4 regions of the Rhizobium sp. BK176 genome follow, and region 1 is predicted to be linked to each of the others. Evidence: predicted binding sites of a transcription regulator. Region 1 holds the regulator's gene; each other region holds the start of a gene.
The links. Region 1 encodes PhoB, which activates phosphate uptake and scavenging genes when phosphate is short. Its sites were predicted from a motif close to TGTCATNNANCTGTCAT; they were not measured.

Region 1 (5,702 bases):
TTCTTTGCCTTCGAAGCGCGCAGGCTTTCAGCGGCGCGTTCAAGGCGGGCAAGGCCCTCGCGGGCTTCGTCAGCCGTGACGACCAGAGGGGGCAGAAGACGAATGACGTTGTCGCCAGCGGGAACGCCGAGCAGATGAGCGTCACGGATCGCCTGCAGCAGTTCCGAGGATGGTACGGCGGCCTTGACGCCGAGCAGCAGTCCCTCGCCCCTGATATCCTCGATAATATCAGGATAGCGATCCTTGAGCGAGGCCAGCCCCTGGCGGAAGACCAGCGAGACGTCGCGCACCTGCTGCAGGAAGCCGTCCGCGAGAACCACGTCGAGCACGGCACTTCCGACAGCCATAGCCAGCGGGTTGCCGCCATAGGTGGAGCCGTGCGTGCCGGCCTTCATCCCAGATGCGGCTTCTGCCGTCGCGAGGCAGGCTCCGAGCGGGAAGCCGCCGCCAATGCCCTTGGCGACCGCCATGATATCAGGCGTGGCGCCAGACCACTCGTGCGCAAAGAGCTTGCCGGTACGTCCTACACCCGTTTGCACTTCGTCGTAGATTAGCAGGAGGCCGTTCTCGTCACAGATTGCGCGGAGCGCCTTCAGGAACTCGTTGGTCGCCGGCCGGACGCCGCCTTCCCCCTGAATGGGCTCGATAAGGATCGCGGCTGTTTCGCTCGTGATGGCGGCACGAACGGCGTCGAGATCGCCGAAGGGAACCTGATCGAAACCGGGCGCCTTGGGACCGAAGCCTTCGAGATATTTCTCCTGGCCGCCAGCGGCGATGGTCGCCAGCGTTCGTCCATGAAAGGCGCCTTCAAAGGTGATGATATGGAACCGCTCGGGGTGGCCCTTGGAATACTGATAGCGACGCGCAGTCTTGATCGCGCATTCCAAAGCTTCCGCGCCGGAGTTCGTGAAGAATACCTTATCGGCGAACGTCGCATCGGTCAGACGCTTCGCGAGCGTTTCCTGGCCCGGAATCTCATAAATGTTGGAAAGGTGCCAAACCTTGTCGGCCTGCTCCTTCAGGGCGCCGACGACATGCGGATGACCATGGCCAACGGAGGTGACGGCCACGCCCGCACCGAAGTCAAGATATCGCTCGCCCGTTTCGCTGATCAGCCACACGCCCTCGCCTCGCTCGAACCGCAAGGGGGCACGAGAGTAGGTATCGTAAAGCGCGGCTTCAGCCATAGCGCGATCTCCTGTCATTGATCATCAGCGGCCGGACTCCGGCTAAGGAAGGCGGGCCTGAAAATTAAAAATGCCGCCTTTCGGCGGCGAGCAGCACTATTTACTTTTCGCACTGCAATGTCAACAAAACTGAGCTTTTGCTGCATGCGTCAAGCTGCCATCCCGAGGCGTCCGACCTATCAACAACTAATGTTGCAGAAATGACTCTGCCGTCCAGCAAGTTGGGGAAAACTCCAAATTCGATTCGCCGGGATTCAACCGACTCTTGTCACGGAGTCAGCCTCACACTAGGTTAAAACTCAATTACTAGACTGCATGCGGCGGAACTAGTCACCAAAATCGAGCAAGCGTTTCTTGCCTCGGATACGTCCGGGGCAACGGTGAAGGATTCTGCCTACACCAACGCTAATAAGGCGGAGACAGGGGCATGAACTGGACAGACGAGCGCGTTGAAAAACTGAAGAAGCTTTGGTCCGAAGGCCTGAGCGCCAGCCAGATTGCAGCACAACTTGGCGGTGTAAGCCGTAATGCCGTCATCGGCAAAGTCCACCGTTTGAGTTTGCCCGGCCGTGCCAAGGCCGGAGGCTCGACGACGACCGTCCGGACACCCAAGCGCACGACATCCGCACCGCGCGCTCCGAACTATGCATCTCGCGTCGCCACGCGCACCGTCACTCGCCAGCAGGGCGCGACGATGCTCAAGGAAGAAATCGAGATCGATGCGATCGAGGAAGTCCGTTATCGTCCGGCCGCAAACGTGGTCGTTCCGATTTCGCGTCGCCTGGGCCTGACGGAGCTGACCGAACGCACCTGCAAGTGGCCGGTCGGCGATCCGCTGAAGGACGACTTCCACTTCTGCGGCTGCGAGTCCCCGGACAACTCCCCATATTGCACGTACCATCAACGCATGGCCTATCAGCCGGTAAACGAGCGCCGTAAGGCCGCCAACCGGGTCGCTTGACCCGGAAGCCGGATAAGGACCAAAGAAAACGGGCCCTCGCGGGCCCGTTTTTCATTTGTGAAATTTTATGAAAGTCGCGCAGGCTTTCCGGGGAAAGCCTAGGCTTCCATTGAATATCCGGCGCCGCGAACGGTGCGGATGACGTCCTGCATGTTGGAGAAGTTCAGCGCCTTGCGCAGACGACCAACATGGACGTCGACGGTGCGTTCGTCGACATAGATGTCATGACCCCAGACGCCATCGAGCAATTGCGAGCGCGAGAAGACGCGGCCAGGGGACGCCATGAGGAATTCGAGGAGCCGGAACTCGGTCGGACCAAGGCGAACTTCGCGGCTCTTGCGATGAACGCGATGCGTCTCGCGGTCGAGCTCGATATCGCCGCACTTCAGGAGCGTGGAGAGCACTTCCGGTTTGGCGCGGCGAAGCATCGCCTTGACGCGAGCAACGAGCTCCGGCGTCGAAAACGGCTTGACGACGTAATCGTCGGCACCGGTGGAGAGGCCGCGAACGCGTTCGCTTTCCTCGCCGCGGGCCGTCAGCATGATGATCGGCAGGCGCTCGGTCTCCGGCCGCATACGCAGGCGGCGGCAGAGTTCGATGCCGGATACGCCAGGCAGCATCCAATCGAGGATCAGGATGTCCGGGGTCCGTTCCTGCAACCGGATCTCGGCCTCGTCGCCGCGCAGGATGGTATCGACCTCGAAACCTTCAGCCTCAAGGTTATAACGGAGAAGCACGCTCAGTGCTTCCTCGTCTTCAACGACTGCTACTTTTGGAATCATTCGTTTCGGTCTCCTGGGGGCGCGGTCGCGGAAGGATTATTCGGTGACAGCGCCGACGGTGTTGGCGGTATCGTCCTTCGGACGTTCGCCTTCCGGCTGAGCACCGGTGGCCATGTAGTAGATTGTCTCGGCAATGTTGGTGGCGTGGTCGCCGATACGCTCGATGTTCTTGGCGCAGAACAGAAGATGTGTGCAGCTGGTGATGTTGCGCGGATCTTCCATCATGTAGGTGAGCATCTCGCGGAACAGCGAGGTGTACATCGCGTCGATTTCCTCGTCGCGCTCACGGATCGACTTTGCCTTGTCGGCAGCGCGGCTCGTATAGACATCGAGGACTTCCTTGAGCTGGACGAGCGCCAGTTCGGAGAGGTGCTCAAGGCCGCGGGCAAGCTTGCGCGGGACGCCGGCGCTCTGCACGGCGATAACGCGCTTGGCGGTGTTCTTGCCAAGATCGCCGACGCGCTCAAGGTCAGCGGCGATGCGGATCGAACCCATGATCTCGCGAAGGTCGGCGGCCATGGGCTGGCGACGGGCGATGGTAACGATCGCCTTGTCACCAACCTCGCGTTCGGCGTGATCGAGGATCACGTCGTCGGAGATGACCTTCTGGGCCAGGGCCGTGTCGCCGTTGACAAGGGCGCGAACCGCATCCGAAACCATCTGCTCGGCCAGGCCGCCCATTTCCGAGATACGGCGCGTCAGAAACTTCAAATCATCGTCATACGCAGAAAAGATATGTGTCGATGCCATAGGGATCATCCTTGAATGTCGTGAGTGTTACCGTCGTCGGCGATCAACCGAAGCGACCCATGATGTAGTCCTGGGTGCGCGGGTCGTCCGGGTTGGTGAACATCTTGTCGGTGTCGTTCTCCTCGACGAGATTGCCGAGGTGGAACATGGCCGTGCGCTGCGAAACGCGGGCGGCCTGCTGCATCGAGTGCGTCACGATGACGATCGTGTAATTTTCGCGAAGCTCGTGGATCAATTCCTCGACCTTTGCCGTGGCGATCGGATCGAGAGCCGAGCATGGCTCGTCCATCAGGATCACTTCCGGGCTGACGGCAACGGCGCGGGCGATGCAGAGACGCTGCTGCTGACCACCGGAAAGGCCGGTGCCGGCTTCATGAACGCGATCTTTCACCTCGTTCCACAGACCGGCGCGCTGCAGGCTGACCTCGACGATCTGGTCCATGTCGGCCTTCGACTTGGCAAGACCATGGATGCGCGGGCCGTAGGCGACGTTCTCATAGATCGTCTTCGGGAACGGGTTCGGCTTCTGGAACACCATGCCGACGCGAGCGCGGAGCTCCACGACATCGATATCCGGATCGTAGATATCGTCACCATCGAGCGTGATCTTGCCGGTAACGCGGCAACCATCGATCGTGTCGTTCATCCGGTTCAGGCTGCGCAGGAAGGTGGACTTGCCGCAACCGGACGGGCCGATCAATGCTGTCACCGTGTTTTCGCGAATGTTCAGCTTCACATCGAAAAGCGCACGCTTTTCGCCGTAGTAAACCGAGACGTCCTGGCCGATCATCTTATAGGGAACGGTATTCATCTTCTGATCCAGCGCCTTCTCAACTGCTGCTTCCGTCAACATGTTCATAATGTCTACTCCGTTTACCAGCGGCGCTCAAAGCGACGACGCAAGAGAATGGCTCCGAAGTTCATGACGACCAGGAACAGGAGCAGGACGATGATGGCACCCGATGTGCGCTCGACGAAGGCACGCTCGGCTTCGTTGGCCCACATGTAGACCTGGACCGGCAGGGCTGTCGAAGGCTCCATCGGCGTTGCCGGTGCGTTGGCGACGAAGGCGACCATCCCGATCAAGAGCAGCGGAGCCGTCTCGCCGAGTGCATGTGCCAGGCCAATGATCGTGCCGGTCAGGATGCCTGGCATCGCGAGCGGCAGGACGTGGTGGAACACCATTTGCATCTTCGAGGCACCGAGACCAAGGGCAGCCGCGCGGATTGACGGCGGCACGGCGCGGAGCGCTGCGCGCGTCGCGATGATGATCGTCGGCAGGGTCATCAGCGACAGCACCAGACCGCCGACCAGCGACGCGGAACGCGGCAGGCCTGCGAAGTTGATGAAGACGGCAAGACCGAGCAGGCCGTAGACGATCGAGGGAACAGCCGCGAGATTGTTGATGTTGACCTCGATCAGGTCGGTCAGCTTGTTCTTCGGCGCAAACTCTTCGAGATAGATCGAAGCTGCGACACCGATCGGCAGTGAGAGGGCGAGCACGATCAACATCAGGTAGAGCGAACCGATCAGCGCAACGCCGAGTCCCGCAGCCTCCGGACGGCTGGAGTTGCCGTTGACGAAGAGACCGGTGTTGAACTTCTTGTGCAGGGTGCCATCGGCGGCAAGCTGGTTCATCCAGCCGACCTGCTTGTCGTTCACCTTGCGGTTCTTTTCGTCCACGTTGAGGTCGATCTGACCCTTGTTGGCGGAGTCGATATTGGCGTCCGCAAGCAGCGTGACACTGACCGTCTTGCCGATCAGCGACGGATCGGCAACGACCATGTCGCGCAGCTGGATCGGCGCACCCTTCGAGATCATCGCGGCTGCGTCACGAAGGTCCGGACGGCTCGACGGATTGAGGTTGAGCGCCTTGATCGTCGCGTCGCGGATGAGAGGCGCGTAGTTCGCAGCAACCAGAACCGAGGGATCGGTCGCTCGCTTGTTGTTTGGGTCGATCGTTTTCTCGCTAAACTCGATCGGCAGCGTGATCGCCGTCTGCTGAAAGGCCGTATAGCCTTT
Region 2 (5,702 bases), on a different contig from region 1:
GAACGTGACGATGAAGTACCAGGAGCCGCCAACGCGGGCGATCGAATCCGCCAGGCGTTCGCCGACAGATGATTCGGCCCGCAGAGCCGCATTGATATCGGTCGAGATTATCTTGCGCTCATGGGCCTTTGCGAGGACGCGCTTCTCGATCTCGCCGAGTTCGTCGGCCGACTTGTCGAAGTGATGGTGGATGAAGTCCGATAGATTATGCATGGCTGACTCCGAATGCTAGATCGCTCGGGCGCCAGTATTCCCCAATGTTTTCAAATTGCAATGTGGACTTCTGTCGCTCTTTTACGTGCCTTGCGCATAGAGCCAGGCATGCTGTGGGAAGAAGCGATCAAGGGTCTCGGCCTTGCCGAACATGATGTCGTGCTGGAGGTATCGATAGTCCCGCACGAGAGGATCGAGGTTTTTTGGTTTCAACACCCAATCGGGCGACGGCGTGTTGTCGCGCGCAATGAGCTGATAGCGGTCGATGACGCTGTACTTTTTCTGCACGCGACCGAGGAAGCCCGTATAGTAGGGATGCTCGAAGCCGGCGAACTTCAGAAGATGATAGGGAAGCAGTGACGGGCTGATAGTGCCGACATCCTTTTTGCTGCCCTTCTTGTTCGACCAGATCACGAGCGGGGTCTCGTGCTCCTGTTTCATGACGCTGACCGATGCCTTGCGGGTCGCAACCTGATCCGGCATGTAGCCTGTCGCCATGTAGACGTTGCCGAGCGGAGGCAAGTGGTCTCCCCAGAGCACGATGATTGTTTCACGGTCGCGCTTCTTAGCCCAATCCATCAGCATCTTGAGGCTATCGTCGGCTTCCTTGATCCCCTGTGTGTAGGTGGCGAGCGTCGCCCGGTCCGCGTCGTTCAGGTTGCCCTGTATGTCGATGCTGTTGTGCGCATAGCGGTTAGGCTCGTAAGGGCCGTGTCCCTGAAGAGTGACCCCGAAGAAAAAGAACGGGCGATCAAGGCCGTCGGCTTCGTTGATGATCTCCTTCATGAGGGACTCGTCCGAAGCGAAGATGCCCCTTTTCTCCATCGGCGGCAGGGTTTCTTCCGAGCGGAACTGCTCGAAGCCGAAATCCTTGTAGACTTCGTTGCGGTTCCAGAACCAGCCGCTGAAGGGGTGCAGCGAACGGGCAGCATAGCCTTCGCCACGGAAGAACGTCGCAAGCGAAGGAAGGTTGCCTCTAATATACTGCTGATACGGGATGCTGCCGTAGGGCAGGAAGGCATTCGAGAATCCCGTCAGCGCTTCGAATTCGACGTTGGCCGTCATGCCCCCGAACTCGGGCGAGAAGACGTAGCCCGACTGCGCCGCGCGGATGTTCGGCATGGGATCGGGCGACATGCTGATGTTCCTCAACCTGGTCGGATCCCAGAAGGATTCGCTCATCAGCATGATCACGTCGGGCTTTTCGCGCGGGCCGCTGAGGTAACCGTAGTTACGGCCGGGAATGGCATCGAGCGCTTGTGCACCGAAGCCGGCTGGCGCTGCCACGTCGGCCATCGGAATATTGAAGATGAAGGCCAGGATGAAGCCGTTGCTGCGGTAGTTTTCCTTCTGGTCCCACATCATCGGAACGACCTGAAGACGGTCGCGTATGTAGGAGTATTTGGAATAGTCCATCAGCGTGCCGAAGGCGGCGACGACAGGCAGGCCGATGCAGAGGTGACGCAGGCGAGTGGTCTTCGAAAGCCGCGGAAAGTGGCGCCAGGCGAAATGCCAGAGCGCGGCAATCGCGGCAACGGAAAGAATGATGCCAACCAGCATGGCGACGGCGGTCCACGGTCGGTCGCGCACCATCACCGGCAGCAATTCCATGATCTGCCGTCCGAAGAGGACGTCTGACGGATAAAGAGGATCCGAAAGGTAGTGCTGCTTTTGGTTGGAGACGATAGCCGGGACGATAACCACCGGCAGAACGATCAATGCCGAAATGAATCGCCTTCCCAGGGCTGCATCCAGAGAGAGCATCAGAACGGTCAGCATCGCGACGGTGGTGATACCGGGACGTGCCGGCGACGTCAGGAATTCCCCAACGTCGGCCAGCCCATCGCGCGCAATAATTTCAACCGCTACGGTGGCGAAAACGGCAATGAGAGCGGAAAGGCTGATGGCCAGGGCCGTCCGTATAGCCGGCGACCGTGCGCTTCCCCGGACACCGGTGGAAAGCGACGCAACCCGCGTTGCCGCTGCGGACCTCATTACCAACGCGATCAACTGAAAAACTCCAACGTCATAAAAGCTTCACTGAACTGTCACACCTTCGTCATGAACGCTAGATGAACCGTTAGGTTTCCAGCATTTGTGATTGGTGGATAAGGGCCGAGGGCCGTGTGCCCGACACCCATCGCTACCCCGCGTCGACTTGTGCTCGGTGGCGAGGCATCGTAGGTCAGGGGAATCGATGTCAGGAGGATTTAGATTGAGAAGTTCCGTCGAGATCTACAATGTCAGAACGGGCGAGGCGCGCGTCGTCTGGCAGACCGCGCAATTGGTGGAAGCGCCGAACTTTTCGCCGGACGGAAGCTATCTTCTGCTGAATGGCGACGGGCTTCTTTACCGGCTGGCGCTAGACGGTTCGGGCAAGGTCGCGAAGGTGGATACTGGCTTTGCCAGGACCTGCAACAATGATCATGGCATCTCGCCTAACGGCCGTGAGATCGTCATCTCCGATAAGACGGAATTCGGGAAGTCGACGATCTATGTGCTTCCCGCCGAAGGCGGGACGCCGCGACTTGTGACGCAAAATCAGCCGTCCTATTGGCACGGCTGGTCGCCCGACGGAAAAGAGCTCGCCTATTGCGGCATCCGCAACGACCTGTTCGATATCTACACGATCTCTGTGGCAGGCGGCGAAGAAAAGCGTCTAACGCATGGCGAAGGACGCAATGACGGGCCGGACTATTCCGCGGACGGCCAATGGATCTATTTCAATTCCAGCCGTACCGGCCTCATGCAGATCTGGCGGATCCATCCCGACGGGACCGGGCTCGAGCAGATCACCGGCGACAACTACGGGAACTGGTTCGCTCATCCGTCGCCCAACAATGACAAGGTTCTGATCCTCTCTTACGACCCTGACGTCTTCGATCATCCGCGCGATCTCCACGTTCGCCTGCGGCTGATGGACATGGACGGCGGAAATCTGAGGACGCTCTTCGATCTCTTCGGCGGACAGGGAACGATCAACGTGCCCAACTGGTCGCCTCTAGGCGATGAGTTCGCCTATGTACGTTATTACCCGGTCTCTGCGTAAAGGATTGCATCGAGCGATTTTTACCGGCATAGACCCTCCGTCGGGTGCCCGTCTCAGGCGGGAGAATCGGGAATTCGGTGAGAGACCGGAACGTGCCCAGCGCTGTAAGGCTGACGTCTGCCGCATCAAGCCACTGGTCCAGCACCGGGAAGGCGCGGCAGTCGGATGACGCCAAGTCAGAAGACCGGCCCGACATCGTAGACTGACCTGCGTGGACGGCGGGCGGTTGTGTTGTTGGGGATTGACGATGCGACCAGACCATTCAGGCTCCCTGTCGGGAGCCGCAGCCTTTTCGACCGAGGAACGTGACGCCGTTTATCGTGCGATCTCGACGCGTCGCGATGTCCGTTCGGAGTTTCTCCCGGATCCGATACCGGACGACGTTGTCCGCAGGCTCTTGACCGCCGCGCACCACGCGCCGTCGGTTGGGTTCATGCAGCCTTGGAATTTCGTCCTGGTGCGCGATCAGCAGGTGAAAGAGGCAGTATGGCAAGCCTTCGATCGCGCCAATCGCGAGGCCAGCGAGATGTTTGCGGGCGAGCGGCAGCAGCTCTACCGGTCGCTGAAGCTTGAAGGCATCCGCGCCGCACCGCTCAGCATCTGCGTGACCTGCGATCCGGATCGCTGCGGCGACGTCGTTCTTGGCCGAACGCACAATCGGCGGATGGATTCCTATTCGACGGTGTGCGCCGTGCAGAATCTGTGGCTGGCTGCCCGAGCCGAAGGTATCGGGGTTGGTTGGGTGAGCATTTTTCACGAGTCCGATATCAAGCAAATCCTCGGTGTGCCGGATCGCGTCGAGATCGTTGCCTGGCTCTGCGTCGGCTATGTCGATCAGCTCTATGACCAGCCGGAGCTGGCGGCCAAAGGTTGGCGTCAGCGGCTGCCGCTGGAGGAACTCGTGTTCACTGACCGTTGGGACAATTCGCTGGACTGAGGGTGGCTATTGTTGCTGCGGCTGAGGGCCCGGCTTTGCCGGGTTCTTCAGGTCGATCGTGCCTTGGTCGCCGGCCAGGAACTGTGGGCCGATCTGGCGGACCTTGCTGGTTGCCGGATCGTAAGGCCTGTCAGGTGCCTGTGGCTGCGAAGCCGCGGGGGTAACGGACTGGACCTTGGCCTCGGGCTTTTTGGTTTCGATCGTCGTAATTGATCCCTGCTGTGGAGGTTCGCTGATCGATTGGCTTTTTCGCATCCGCTCGTAGTAGCCGTTGAGATCGCAACTGCAGGACGATTTTTCGCCAGGCTTGCGGTTCTTGTAGGCGAAGGCATTCGGCATGGCGCTGTAGGGAGCGCCCGTCGCGGCCGAAATCATCTGTGATGTCTCGGTGCTGGAGACGTCATGATAGAAAAGCTCGGTGTCGATCCCTGGACACATCTTCGAGCAGGTATCGGCGTCACGGGGGAAGTCCTGGGAGGTCGCATTCGAGCTCAATGGGAAGAAGCCGCCGTCGCAGGTTCGGACACAAACGGTGTTCAGATGAGAGAGAGTCGACATGCCGAAACCGTATCGGCGCTGGTTAGGATCGTCACCTAAAGGTATGAAGGTGTCGTTGCGCATAGCCTGGTCTTCGATGCTCGGCGGCGCCGCGTATCCCTCTGCGCGGTCCTCGGGCCACTGCTCGTCATTGCAGCCGTTGTCGTCGAGTGCCGCCAGCAGCTCGTTTCTCGTGCGCACATCCTGGCTCTGGCCACGCAATTCATCGCGCCGCTGCTGCAGATAACGGATGTTGTCGACCATCTTGCTCTCTGCGCGCTCGAGCTCGCCGCAATAGCCGTCGTCATCGCCGATCACGACCATGCTGCCGCTCGTGCAACCGTTCTGGCGCAGATCGCTGCGGAGCTTGCGCAGTTCAAGGTTCTGTTCTGCAATGGCACTGGCGAATTTGCGCACCTCTGGCGTGGTGCCAATGATCTCAGGCAGGTCGGCGAGCCGCGCCCGCAGGTCGCCACAGATTGCCGGCACCTGCGCATGGGCCAGGCCGGTGAAGGCAAGCACTGTTGCGAGTGACAGAATCCAGCGGTTCAAGGCACGGTCCCATCGGTAAGCAAATACGAGCGGTCATAGGCGCGGCGTTGTGCCTCACCTCTGCCGCGAGCCTGCTTGTAGCAGGCTGCGGTTGAAATCTTAGCGCATTTTCACCATCGGCCGCAAATCACGCTGGCTGTGAAGCCTCAACGACGGCGAGGGCGGCCATGTTGACGACGCCGCGCGAGGTCACGGACGGCGCGAGGATATGTGCCGGGAGTGCAGCGCCAAGCAGGATCGGTCCCACATGCAATCCGTCGATCATCGATTTCACGACGCCGAGCGTGATGTTTGCCGCATCGAGGTTCGGGAAGACCAGCAGGTTCGCTTCGTCGTGCAGGGTTGTGTCAGGCATGACCCGCTTGCGCAGGGCGTCGGAGATGGCGCTTTCGCCGTGCATCTCGCCGTCCACTT
Region 3 (5,702 bases), on a different contig from region 1:
TCTGCCCGGTGCTGCGCGGTCTTTAGGGCGAAGTCGCTGGAATGTCAATCACAATTCCACGCCCTCGCCCCTCAATAACCCCGATGTGCCAGGCTTGGGAGCTTACTTGGCGCTCGCCGTTTCGGTCTTCAGGCCGAGTGCGTCGCTGATCGTATAGAACAGATCCGTCTGGTCCGTCAGGCCGGTGACATTGGCGGCACGCGGTCCAAAGGCAGCGATACGCAGCTGCGAGCCGGTGTGACCCTGATCGTCAGCGTCGTCGGAGTTGCCGTAGCTCACGGCCATGACAGCGCCGTCCTTCGTCATCAGCGCTTCCGTCAGGCCCGGAGCCTTCGTATCGGCATCGACGATCTGGCTGGCGTGCGCATGGTCGGCGGTGACGATAACGAGCGTGTCGCCGGCTTCCTGAGCGAACTTCAGCGCTTCCTGAACGGCTTCGTCGAGATCAACCGTCTCGCCAATCTGCCCGCACGGATTGGCGGCATGATCCTGCTTGTCGATCGAGGCGCCTTCGACCTGCAGGAAGAAGCCCTTCTCATTTGTCCGGAGCAACTCGATCGCCTTCGACGTCATCTGTGCCAGCGTCGGGGTTGCTGCCGTGCGCTTCTCGTTCGGCTTGCAGACGACAGGTTCCTTCTCGACATTGCCGTAGTGGCTGGCCTTCGGGCCTTCCCAGCGAACAGGCATGTTGCCCTCGGCAAACAGGCCGAGCACCGGCGCGCTGTCGTTCGCCTGCTTGACAGCCTGGAGCTCGTCGAGATTCGAGACGATCTTGTAACCACGCTCCTCGGCCTGCTGACGAAGCGTCTTGTCCTTCCATTCGCCTGCCTTCGCGGCTTCGGCGAAGCTCTTGGCGCCGCCGCCGAGCGTCACGTCGGCGCGTGCATTGAGCAACTGCTCGCTGATCGATCCCTTGCCGCCGTTTTCAAGCGCGTTCGTCGGGCACTTCTCGGTCGTGGACAACGGGCTGTAGCACTTGCGCTGGGTCACGTGTGCGATCTGGACTGCGGGCGTCGCATCCTGCAATTCGGCCGTCGAGACGTTGCCCGTGCCGATGCCGGCGGCCTTTGCCTTTTCGAGGAGGGTTTCGTGCGCCTTCTCGTGAATGTCGACGCCGATTGCGCCGTTATAGGACTTAACACCGGTCGCCCAGGCGGTGCCCGAGGCAGCGGAGTCGGTGACGTAGGTCGGCTTGCCCGTCTTCTTGTCGAGCGAATAATGCGTGTACTGGCCGGTGACCGGCAGCGCATCAATGCCCTTGAAATACTGGCCGGCGCCAACCGCGTAGTTGCGCGCGATGGTGATTTCGGAATCGCCCATGCCGTCGCCGATCAGCAGGATGACGTTCTTCGGGCGTGTGTCGCTCAGCGCCGCGCGATAGGCTTCGGTGATATCGCCGGAAAGGCGGCGTGCGCCACCAGGAGCACTCAGATCGGCGCTTGCCGCGCGCTGCAGAAGCTTGTTCGCTGCATCGTCGGCATAGCCTGGCTGAATGGCGACGGTTGCAAGCAGGCCGCCGACGACAAGGCGCAGCAGCGGGTGACGAACATTGTTTCTCATGACCGAGATCTCCTTTTGATAATCCGCATCGACCGCATGGGTCGCGCGCCTTATCCACCACCCGAATGAAGCTCTTGTGACAAAAGCAACTTCTTCGTGTGACATTTGAGATCGACTATAGACCGAGCCGATTACCCGCGCTCGATCCAGTCTTCATTCCGCTGCGGAGCGCATTTCATCCGCATCGGGCGCGTTGGCATCGCCGGGGGCTGTCTGGCAATTCATATCGGGGAACGCGACGATGCGCTTGCCGGCGAAATCCGTGTGGACCACGACCGTCCCCTGCTCCTCGAAATAGCCGAGCAGACGTCGCGCCCGCCGGGCCGAATGAGTGCCGTAAGCCCGGGCAATCCGCGCATCGGATGGGCACGGCTCGCCGCAGACCGCAGCCTTTGCCAGCATCAGGAAAACACCCTGCAGATCGTCGGTGACACCCGAAGAGAGCGACAATGCCGTTGCCCAGGCCTCGGTCTCTGCCGTGGCGGCATCCACGCCGGAGCGAGAAATCGCCACGCGGCGCCGAAACTCCGGCAGGGACATCGGAGGGCCCGGGACCCGGCGCATGCGAAGGCGCACAAGGAAGTCCTGATAAAGCACCGAATCCGTTCGGAATCCCGAGCTTGGATCGTCGAGTATCTCGTGCAGCACCGCCGTCAGCCTTTCCTCGCGCTCCTCGGCGGACAATTCGGGCTGAGAGGAACGCGCCTCCGAGACGGGCGCCGAGGCAGCAGGCGCGGACCGCGACAGTTCGGCAAGAATGTCGGTGGTCGGACGTGGCGCCGGCGGAGCACGGCGCACGATTGGCCTCTGGAACTCCTCTGGATCCGGCGTGAAGATTAGGTCCTCGACGTCCTGCGGGGCATCCGGCAGCGGCATGAGCTTCGGACTCGAGGAACGCGCGGAGGTCTCGACATTGCCGATCTGGATTGGCAGTGGGCGACGTGACAGAGCTGGCCCGAGCGCAACGAAATTGCCCCGCTTCAGATCGCGGAACATTTCCGCCTGCCGCCGATCCATCCCGAGCAGATCGGCCGCACGCGCCATGTCGATGTCAAGGAAGGTGCGGCCCATCAGGAAGTTCGAGGCTTCGGCGGCCACGTTCTTGGCAAGCTTTGCCAAGCGCTGCGTCGCGATCACCCCTGCAAGACCGCGCTTACGACCGCGACACATCAGGTTCGTCATGGCGCCGAGCGACATCTTTCGCGCGTCGTCGGAAACTTCGCCAGCGACCGACGGCGCGAACATCTGCGCTTCATCGACCACCACGAGGACCGGATACCAGAACTCGCGATCGGCATCGAACATGCCATTGAGGAAGGCTGCGGCGGCGCGCATCTGCTGCTCGATCTCAAGCCCTTCCAGCGTGAGAACGCAGGAAACGCGGTGCTGCCGGATGCGGTTGGCGATGCCGGCAAGCTCCGCTTCCGTACGCTCACCATCGACGACGACATGACCGAATTTGTCCGACAAGGTGACGAAGTCACCCTCGGGATCGATGATGACCTGCTGCACCCACTGCGCGGACTGCTCGAGCAGACGACGGAGCAGATGCGACTTGCCGGAGCCGGAATTGCCCTGCACCAGAAGACGGGTAGCCAGAAGCTCCTCGATATCGAGCGTGGCCGGATTGCCTCCCGACGCCGATCCCATATCGATACCAACCTGCAATGTCACATTCCTCTTTCAATCAAACACGGCGTCGTAGCAGATCAGACCGTGTCTTTGGCAACACGGCAACACAAACCCACAGGAGAAAACGTCAGAACCTGGGCTTCAGCATCCGTGTGAAAACCAAGCTGATCAGCAGCGGAACCAGCAAAATGGCAAGCCCGACGCGCAACCCCAAGACCTCGGCGATGAAGCCGATCAACGGAGGTCCGATCAGGAAACCTGTGAGAGCCATGAAGGACAGGATCGCGACGTTGGCTGCCGCCGGTCGGTCCTTGAGGCTCGCCGCGGCAGTGACAGCCAGGGGAAAACCGACCGACACGCCGATCCCGACCAAGGCAAACCCCGCCAGAGTCACCAGGCTATGCCAAGCAAAGACGACAATCAGCATTCCTGTAAGAGCCGCCACCCCACAACCACGGGCCAGCGCGATTGCCCCGAAACGCTGCTTCAGGTGGTCGCCGCTGAAGCGTCCGGTCGCCACCATCATCGCGAAAATCGTGTATCCGATACCCGTCATCATGCCGTCTGTCTGGAAAACGTCCTTGAGATAGACGGCGGACCAGTCGGCAATCGCGCCCTCGGTCATGGTGATCCCGAAGACGAAGGCGCAGATGCCGAGAAGCGCGCTGCTCGGCAGCTTGAACGGCATGTGCGGCGGAACCGAGCCCGCCTCGCGATCGGGCGGCAGACGAAGGCTCGCGACGATGGCAAACGGCAGAACGACGAAGGCGGCTGCCATGATCGCCCATTCGGCAGGGGCAGCAATCGCGACCATTCCCGAACCAAGCAGGCTGCCGGCCATGATACCAAGGCTCCAGAAGCCATGGCAGCGGTTCATGATGATGGAGCCAGTATCCTTTTCGGCGCGGTCCGCTTCGACATTAAGCCCCAGCTCCAACGTCGACATTGCAACGCCAAGCAACGCCAACGCGATGAACAGCTCGATCGACGTTCGAGAGAAAGCGGGAAGGCAGACGATCACCGAGAAGACGACAAACCCGGCTAGAACGGTGGTCTTACCCCCTATCCGCGCCACCACTCGCCCGGCAAAGGGCAGCGTCACGAGAATCCCGACCGGCATGCCGAGCAGCGCCAACGCAAGATCGGCTGGACCAAGCTCCAGCCGGGCCTGAATTTCGGGGATGCGCGGCAGCCAACTGCCGAATGCTATCGGCTGCAGGAAAAAGATAGCCATTACAAGCTTTTGAAAGGACATGCGGAGCTCGGCGGGATCGATGCGAATCACAACCCCAGTTTGCGCAGTCGCATGGCCTTGCGATAGCCCCTATTGCATCAAGATCGATCCCGCGTCGCGCGACAGCGCCGTACGTCAAGCCTTCAGCCCAAATCCCTGCATCAGCCGCCGCGTTGCAAAATCAGGATTGCCTGAGGTGAAGACCGCAAAGTCGAAGTTATCGGGATGCACGGCATCGGCGACATGCGGAACGAGGCTTCGGGCACGTCTGGCAATTGCCTCCGCCGGATCGAGCCAATCGACGGGCCAGGGTGCGAGCCGACGGAACACGTTGGCCATGAAGGGATAATGCGTGCAGGCGAGAACCACGATATCGGTCTTCGAACCGTCCTTCTCCACGAAGCACTGGTTTATCTCGGAAAGCACAGCCTCGTCAGACACAGCATCGCCGCGGATATAGGCCTCTGCCATCCGCGCCAGGTTTTCGGACCCGACCAGGCGCACGTGGCACTGTTGCGCGAAGGATTGGATCAGGTCGCGCGTATAGGCGCGCTTGACGGTCCCCGGTGTCGCCAGCACAGAGACCAGCCCTGAGCGCGTCCGCTCGGCGGCCGGTTTGATCGCCGGCACAGTGCCGACAAAGGTCATCCGGGGAAACGCCGCACGCAAGTCCGCCCCGACAAGCGTGAAGGCAGTGTTGCAGGCGATGATGCAGACCTCGGGATCGTAGTCGACAAGCAGCTTGGCGAAAAGGCCGATGACCCGTTCCTTCAGCGCCTGTTCTTCCCAGCCCCCATAGGGAAAGCCGGCATCGTCAGCAATATAGACAAACCCGCGCTCCGGCATCAGCACGCGCGCCTCGCGGAGCACAGTCAGCCCCCCGATACCGGAATCGAAGACCAGAACCGGTTTCAGTTCATTCCGCGCTGCTGTCATCTTTCGATTGTTCCTTGGCGTCTACGGGCGGCCGGCTACCGCGCGGATATTTCCGCGAGAAGCGGTCGAGGGAGGAAATCACGCCGCGCAATACACTGATTTCCTGTTCCGTGAACGCGCGGCGGGAAAGGACTGCGCGCAGGTTGTCCACCATTTTTGGCTTTTTCGCGGGCGGATGGAAATAATTGCGTGCGTCCAGCGCTTCTTCCAACTGATCGTAGAGACCGAAAAGTTGCTCTTTCGTGGATTGCGTCTGCGACATCGCCTGGAAGGGAACGGCCGCGACATCCTCCATGCCCGACTTCATCCACTCGTACGACATCAAGAGCACCGCTTGGGC
Region 4 (5,702 bases), on a different contig from region 1:
CATGCTCACCGAGCTCGTGGGGCTGTTTGCCGCCGGAAAGCGGGAGGAGGCGCACGACCTGTTCGATGCACATTTGCCATTGATCCGGTATGAGCAGCAACTCGGCATTGGGTTGGCAGTGCGCAAACATGTGCTCAAGCGCCGGGGCATGATCGCTACGGATGCGCAACGCAAGCTCCCCAGATCCTCTCGGCCATGGCAAAGGCTGAGATCGATTATCTGCTGGCACGCTTGGTCGGCACGACAAGAGAGCGGCACTCTAAGAGATCGGCGATCCGCGAAGAAGTGTCACCGCGCAACGATGCAAATGATGGGGTTCGGGGAAGCATCCCCTCCAACGGGTTTGGCGGTGGCTTCATCTCAGGGGGCACTCACCTACTGGCGAGCATCGGGCCGTCGACTCGTCTGGCATAACGTCCGGTCGAGAGAGGTCCATCGGAAGACGGTTAGGGTCCGAGTGGATAGCGAGCTTCACGTGGCGGCTTCGGTGAACTACTCTACGGTCGTGGCAGATCGGCCGGAGGTAAGGGCTATGATATTCGATCATCTTGCTAATCCTCCATTCAACCTCGATGGTGACGGCATCGCATGGGTCAAGGCGCGTTTCGCCTCCTTGTCTGGCGAGGACAGGTTGCCTCAACTTTTCAATCTTGTTCTCTTCGGGAGCGATCCCAACGAGGTTGAGCGTCTGAAAGCCTTCCGACCGGGTAGTATCACGCGGTTCGGCGGTGCGGACGCGGCGAGCGAGCGCGCCCTGATCGCTTCCTTGAACATCGACCTGCCGACGCCGCTCCTTGTTTCCGCCGATCTCGAAGGCAGTCGGCTCGCGCTTTCAGGGGCGGCAGAGATGCCGAACCCGCTCGGGCTTGCGGCACTCGACGATGTGGAGGCGACCGCCGAGGTGAGCCGTATCATGGCCCAAGAGGCGCGTGCGGCCGGGATCAACTGGTCGTTCACACCGGTCCTCGACATCAATGCAGTTTTCCGCAGCCCCATCGTTGCGACGCGCGGCTTTGGTTCTGATGTCGCTGTGATCGAGCGGCATGCAATCACGCAGATGGAGGTCTTCCAGAAAAATGGCATTGCCTCGGCCGTCAAGCACTGGCCTGGGGAGGGGTTCGACGATCGCGATCAGCATCTGCTGACCACGATCAACCCGCTTGGGATGGAAGAGTGGGAGAACACTTTTGGCCGGCTCTACCGGCGGGCGATCGAAGCCGGTGCGTTGTCGGTGATGGCGGGCCATATCGCACTTCCAAGTTTCGTGAGGTTGATCACACCGGAGGCCGGGATCGAGGCCTTCCGTCCGGCATCGATCAGCCGTCTGCTGAACGTCGAACTGTTGCGCAAACGTCTTGGCTTCAATGGTCTGATCGTCTCCGATGCCACCCCGATGGCGGGACTCGGCTCATGGTCGAAGCGTTCAGAGCATCTGCCGGAGCTTATCTCCTCCGGCTGCGACGTCATTCTCTTTTCCGACAATTGTGATGCGGATCTCTCCTACCTCAAGGCAGCGCTTTCCGATGGCCGTCTGAGGGAAGAGAGGGTCGATGAGGCGCTGATACGCCAGCTGGGTCTGAAGGCGGCGCTTGGCCTGCACCGACCGCAGCAGCTGACAACAGTAGAGACGGAAAGGAACAAGGCCTATGCAGATGCCGTGTCGCGGCGGATCCCCACGCTCGTCAAGGATGTCGACAGCACCCTTCCGCTCGACCCGAAAAAGCACCGACGTGTCCTCGTCTTCAGCGGCGACATCGTCGTTCCGTTCTGGCCCGGGCCACAGCAATTTGTGCTGCCGGATTTTTTGAAAGACCATGGTTTCGAGGTGACGATACATACGCCGCAAATGGCGGTCGATACGAAGGATTTCGACCTCCTGCTGTACCTCCTCGGCGATGAAACACTTCTGACACGCGGGCGCATTTTTCTCGACTGGCTCAAGCTTACCGGCAATTTCGGCAATGCCATGTGGCGTGGCTGGCATGACGTCCCGACGGTGATGATCTCCTTTGGCTATCCATATCTTCTCTATGATGCGCCGCGGGTGCCGACCTACATCAACGCCTATTCGACGACCGAAACCATGCAGCGGGCAGTGGTGGACGCATTGCTCGGCAATGCGCCGTGGAACCGCAACAGCCCGGTCGATCCCTTCTGCGGATTGGGAGATGCTGGGTTTTGAAGCGTTGTCTTGAAGCGTGCCAGCGGCCGGCCGCCTCTGGCTAAGCTTGAAGCACGTGGGCGTGGTCCTAGCCGAAAAGGCTTGCCAGCCAGTAGAAGAGTGCGGAAATTGCTGCAGCGGCAGGCATCGTGATGATCCACGCAATCAGGATATTGCTGGCAAGGCCCCACCGCACGGCTGAAAGGCGGCGGGCTGCACCGACCCCGACAATTGCGCCGGTAATGGTATGGGTCGTAGATACCGGAATGCCGAGCCAAGTGGCACCGAAGAGGGTCAATGCTCCACCAGTTTCGGCGCAGAACCCCTGCATTGGGTTGAGGCGCGTGATTTTCGACCCCATGGTGTGGACGATGCGCCAGCCACCGAAGAGGGTGCCGAGTGCCATCGCGGTCTGGCAAGAGATGACCACCCAGAACGGCACGTAGAATTCCGAACCGAGATGACCCTGGCTGAACAACAATACGGCGATGATACCCATGGTCTTCTGCGCATCATTGCCGCCGTGCCCGAGTGAATAAAGAGAGGCGGACACGAACTGCATCACGCGGAACGTGCGATCGACAGCGAAAGGCGTCTGCCGCACGAACAGCCAGGACACGAGAAGCACCAGCAGCAATGCAAGGAAAAAGCCGATGGCCGGAGAGAAGAAAATCGCTCCGACTGTTTTCAGGAAGCCGCTCCAGACGATCGAAGCGAAACCCACCTTCGCCCAGCCTGCGCCGACGAGACCGCCAACGAGTGCATGCGACGAACTGGAAGGAATGCCGAAAATCCAGGTGACGACGTTCCAGATGATCGCCCCCATCAAGGCGGCGAAGATCACCTGTGGAGAGACGATGGCTGGATCAATGATCCCCGTTCCGACTGTCTGAGCCACATGCAGGCCGAAGAACGCAAAGGCAATAAAATTGAAGAATGCTGCCCAGACGACCGCGTATTGCGGACGGAGGACACGCGTAGACACGATTGTCGCAATGGAATTGGCCGCATCGTGCAATCCGTTGAGGAAATCGAAGATCAGCGCAATGATGATCAAGCCAACGAGCAGTGGCAAAGCTATCGAAACATCCATCAGACGTTCTCGATGACAATGCCGCTGATCTCATTGGCGACATCTTCGAACCGGTCGACGACCTTTTCGAGTTCGCCGTAGATTTCACTGCCGATCATGTAGGCCATGGCGTCGCCCCTAGCCCCGTGACGTCTGAACAGGTCTTTCAGGCCCTCGTCATGGAGTTCATCGGACCTCCCTTCGACGCGCGTGACCTCTTCCGCAATTGTCGAGAGTCGCTGGGCATTTGGGCCAAGCTTATCGAGAAGGGTAACGGCTTCCGCAATGAGCCTTGCTGCCTTGACGATCTCCCCACCCATCTGCTGCATCAGCGGATCGAAGCTCGATTGCTCGAACAATCGTATGGTTTTGACAGTCTTGTGCATCATGTCGATGGCATCGTCCATCGACTGGATAAGGTCCTTTATGTCGCCACGGTCGAAGGGTGTAATGAAGCTGCGCCTGACCGCAAGGAGTACCTCGCGTGTAATGTCGTCGGCCTCGTTCTCCAGCCCCACAATCCTTTGGCAATTTTTATCAAGGTCCTTGCCATTGAGAAGGTCGTTTAAAGCTTCCGCTGCATCGAGGACGACTTTCGAATGCTTCGAGTACATGTCGAAGAATCTGTCCTCCCGCGGCATCAGCTTGCGAAAAATGTTCATCATCAGGGGCCACTTCCAGGGGTGGGTGTAACTGTCATAAATCGGTAATAAATGCGGAGGAGTGCTCAGGGCAATGGGAAACCGATGGCAAGGTCAACTTATTCGTAGCAGCACGCAAACGCCGGCCACAGGACAGCGGGTCCTCTTCACTGGGCGCGCACTGGGTCCGGCATTTCTGTGCGGGCGGATGAAAAGCATGTTCCGGTGTCGACGCCGTCGCAGGGAACGATTTTCGACAAATTGCGTTCACCTTTGGTTCGGCAGGAGGGAAATATGCCCCTCCTCTTCGCTGGGGATGAGGCCGTCATGAAAAAGCTAGCCGTCGTAGCGTTGGGCCTGGTCACAAATGTTTCCGGAATTACGCCAGCCCAGGCGTTTCCGGCCATCAACCCGCCCGTGGTCGAGATGCAGCAGCGGACAGAACCCGTACAATGGCGGCATGGAGGAGGCGGCCACTGGTATGGCGGCCATTACCGTGGATACCACCATCACCACGGATCTGAATGGGGCTGGGCCCTGGGCGGCCTGGCTGTCGGTACGATCATTGGCGGCGCTTTGGCACAGCCGTACTACGGCCCGTACGATGACACGTTCTACGGCTCTTCCTACGGCTATTATTCCCGTCCTTACGGCTATTACCGGCCGTACCGCCAGTATGAGCCTTCGGTCGCCTATGAAGGGGGCAGCCATGTCAGTTGGTGTTACGCGCGCTATCGCACTTACAGGGCGTTCGACAACACCTTCCAGCCCTACTATGGACCCCGTCGTCAATGTGTAGGACCTTATTGAGGGGTTCCCTGTAGGACTTTTCGCAGCCGAACACCTCTGCTGTGAGGGGTGGGGCGGACCGAAACTGTCATTGTTCCTTCGAACGAAGCTCGTCACCTCATAAGGTTTCGTGCGATTTGCACCAGTGCGCCATCACTGGTGTCGGACGACTGTGCGGATTGGTTTCCGGCATTGAGCCAACATTGGTTCATCATCGCCAGAATTTCTTCATCGGACTGGACTATGCCCGCTGCGTCGAAATCGCTACGAATCTTGGCAAGAATATCATTTTGATTGACGTCGAAGGCCGCCTTTGCAAGGTCGTCCGAGTAGGTCTTCGTATCGCTCTCTATCAGGTTCAGCTTATTGGCAGCCCACATGCCGACCAGCTTGTTTCGTCTGGCCATTCTCATGGTGTCGATGCGCAGATTAGACATTGAAGCTCCTCCGTTGCGTTTAATTCCACCGAAATCGAAAGATACTGTGTCGAAGTGCTAGACGTTCGTGGTCTCCGCTCGCGCCAGCCCAATTGAGCAAGGGAGACCAGGCCATTGCCTTGTCTAAGAACGACGTGCTGTTGGCATGAACGTCTAATTGCTAATCAGTTGCCGCGCTCTTCTCCGCAATGGCGGAAGCATAGCACCCAAATCAAGTTCTTGCCTGTAGTTTCACTGCCAAGGGTTGGCAAGGGACTGGCTGCGCGGGGGTAAATTCGTGGGCCGCAAGGCCCGAACATGGTGACGCATTGGCGAATCTGCCTCGCGGGGAGCGGGAGGCAGCGTTCTTGGGCCCTGCCCAACAGAGGAGGACGCACTTCGCCTCCCTGCTGACGAGACGTCGTAGGCTGTCGTGCGGGATCTACATTTGGGTGGAGGTGGTCCGAAAATCGAGATCGCGTGTCGACTGCAGAGGATCGGCGTGCTGCAAAAACCGATCGCCCTCTGGGACGCCGTCGAGGAAGTGAGCAGGCTTTAAAAAGAGACAGTCAAATCAAGTCAACTCCGGTGCGAAACGGCCAAATTTATCGCCTTCGTAGGTT

Region 2: the regulator PhoB is predicted to act here: its motif matches at 2,238-2,254, upstream of FHT76_RS29740 (LTA synthase family protein).
Region 3: the regulator PhoB is predicted to act here: its motif matches at 1,626-1,642, upstream of phoA (alkaline phosphatase).
Region 4: the regulator PhoB is predicted to act here: its motif matches at 3,928-3,944, upstream of FHT76_RS32945 (DUF47 domain-containing protein).

What each region holds. Positions count from the first base shown of each region.
Region 1 is NZ_JANUBV010000004.1:246,098-251,799, reverse strand. It holds gene FHT76_RS16625 (aspartate aminotransferase family protein) at 1-1,187, opposite strand, end outside; gene FHT76_RS16620 (GcrA family cell cycle regulator) at 1,615-2,148, shown strand; gene phoB (phosphate regulon transcriptional regulator PhoB) at 2,247-2,930, opposite strand; gene phoU (phosphate signaling complex protein PhoU) at 2,967-3,680, opposite strand; gene pstB (phosphate ABC transporter ATP-binding protein PstB) at 3,724-4,539, opposite strand; gene pstA (phosphate ABC transporter permease PstA) at 4,554-5,702, opposite strand, start outside.
Region 2 is NZ_JANUBV010000014.1:62,424-68,125, forward strand. It holds gene FHT76_RS29735 (DUF1003 domain-containing protein) at 1-213, opposite strand, end outside; gene FHT76_RS29740 (LTA synthase family protein) at 295-2,223, opposite strand; gene FHT76_RS29745 (hypothetical protein) at 2,429-3,262, shown strand; cobalamin riboswitch at 3,288-3,470, shown strand; gene bluB (5,6-dimethylbenzimidazole synthase) at 3,510-4,199, shown strand; gene FHT76_RS29755 (DUF2865 domain-containing protein) at 4,206-5,288, opposite strand; gene FHT76_RS29760 (NADP-dependent malic enzyme) at 5,416-5,702, opposite strand, start outside.
Region 3 is NZ_JANUBV010000014.1:110,150-115,851, reverse strand. It holds gene phoA (alkaline phosphatase) at 103-1,560, opposite strand; gene FHT76_RS29935 (ATP-binding protein) at 1,714-3,228, opposite strand; gene FHT76_RS29930 (MFS transporter) at 3,320-4,447, opposite strand; gene murI (glutamate racemase) at 4,562-5,362, opposite strand; gene FHT76_RS29920 (RNA methyltransferase) at 5,343-5,702, opposite strand, start outside.
Region 4 is NZ_JANUBV010000018.1:122,664-128,365, reverse strand. It holds partial or broken gene FHT76_RS32960 (dihydrodipicolinate synthase family protein) at 1-263, shown strand, start outside; gene FHT76_RS32955 (glycoside hydrolase family 3 protein) at 533-2,182, shown strand; gene FHT76_RS32950 (inorganic phosphate transporter) at 2,250-3,254, opposite strand; gene FHT76_RS32945 (DUF47 domain-containing protein) at 3,254-3,898, opposite strand; gene FHT76_RS32940 (BA14K family protein) at 4,202-4,684, shown strand; gene FHT76_RS32935 (ATPase inhibitor subunit zeta) at 4,777-5,100, opposite strand; gene FHT76_RS32930 (hypothetical protein) at 5,654-5,702, opposite strand, start outside.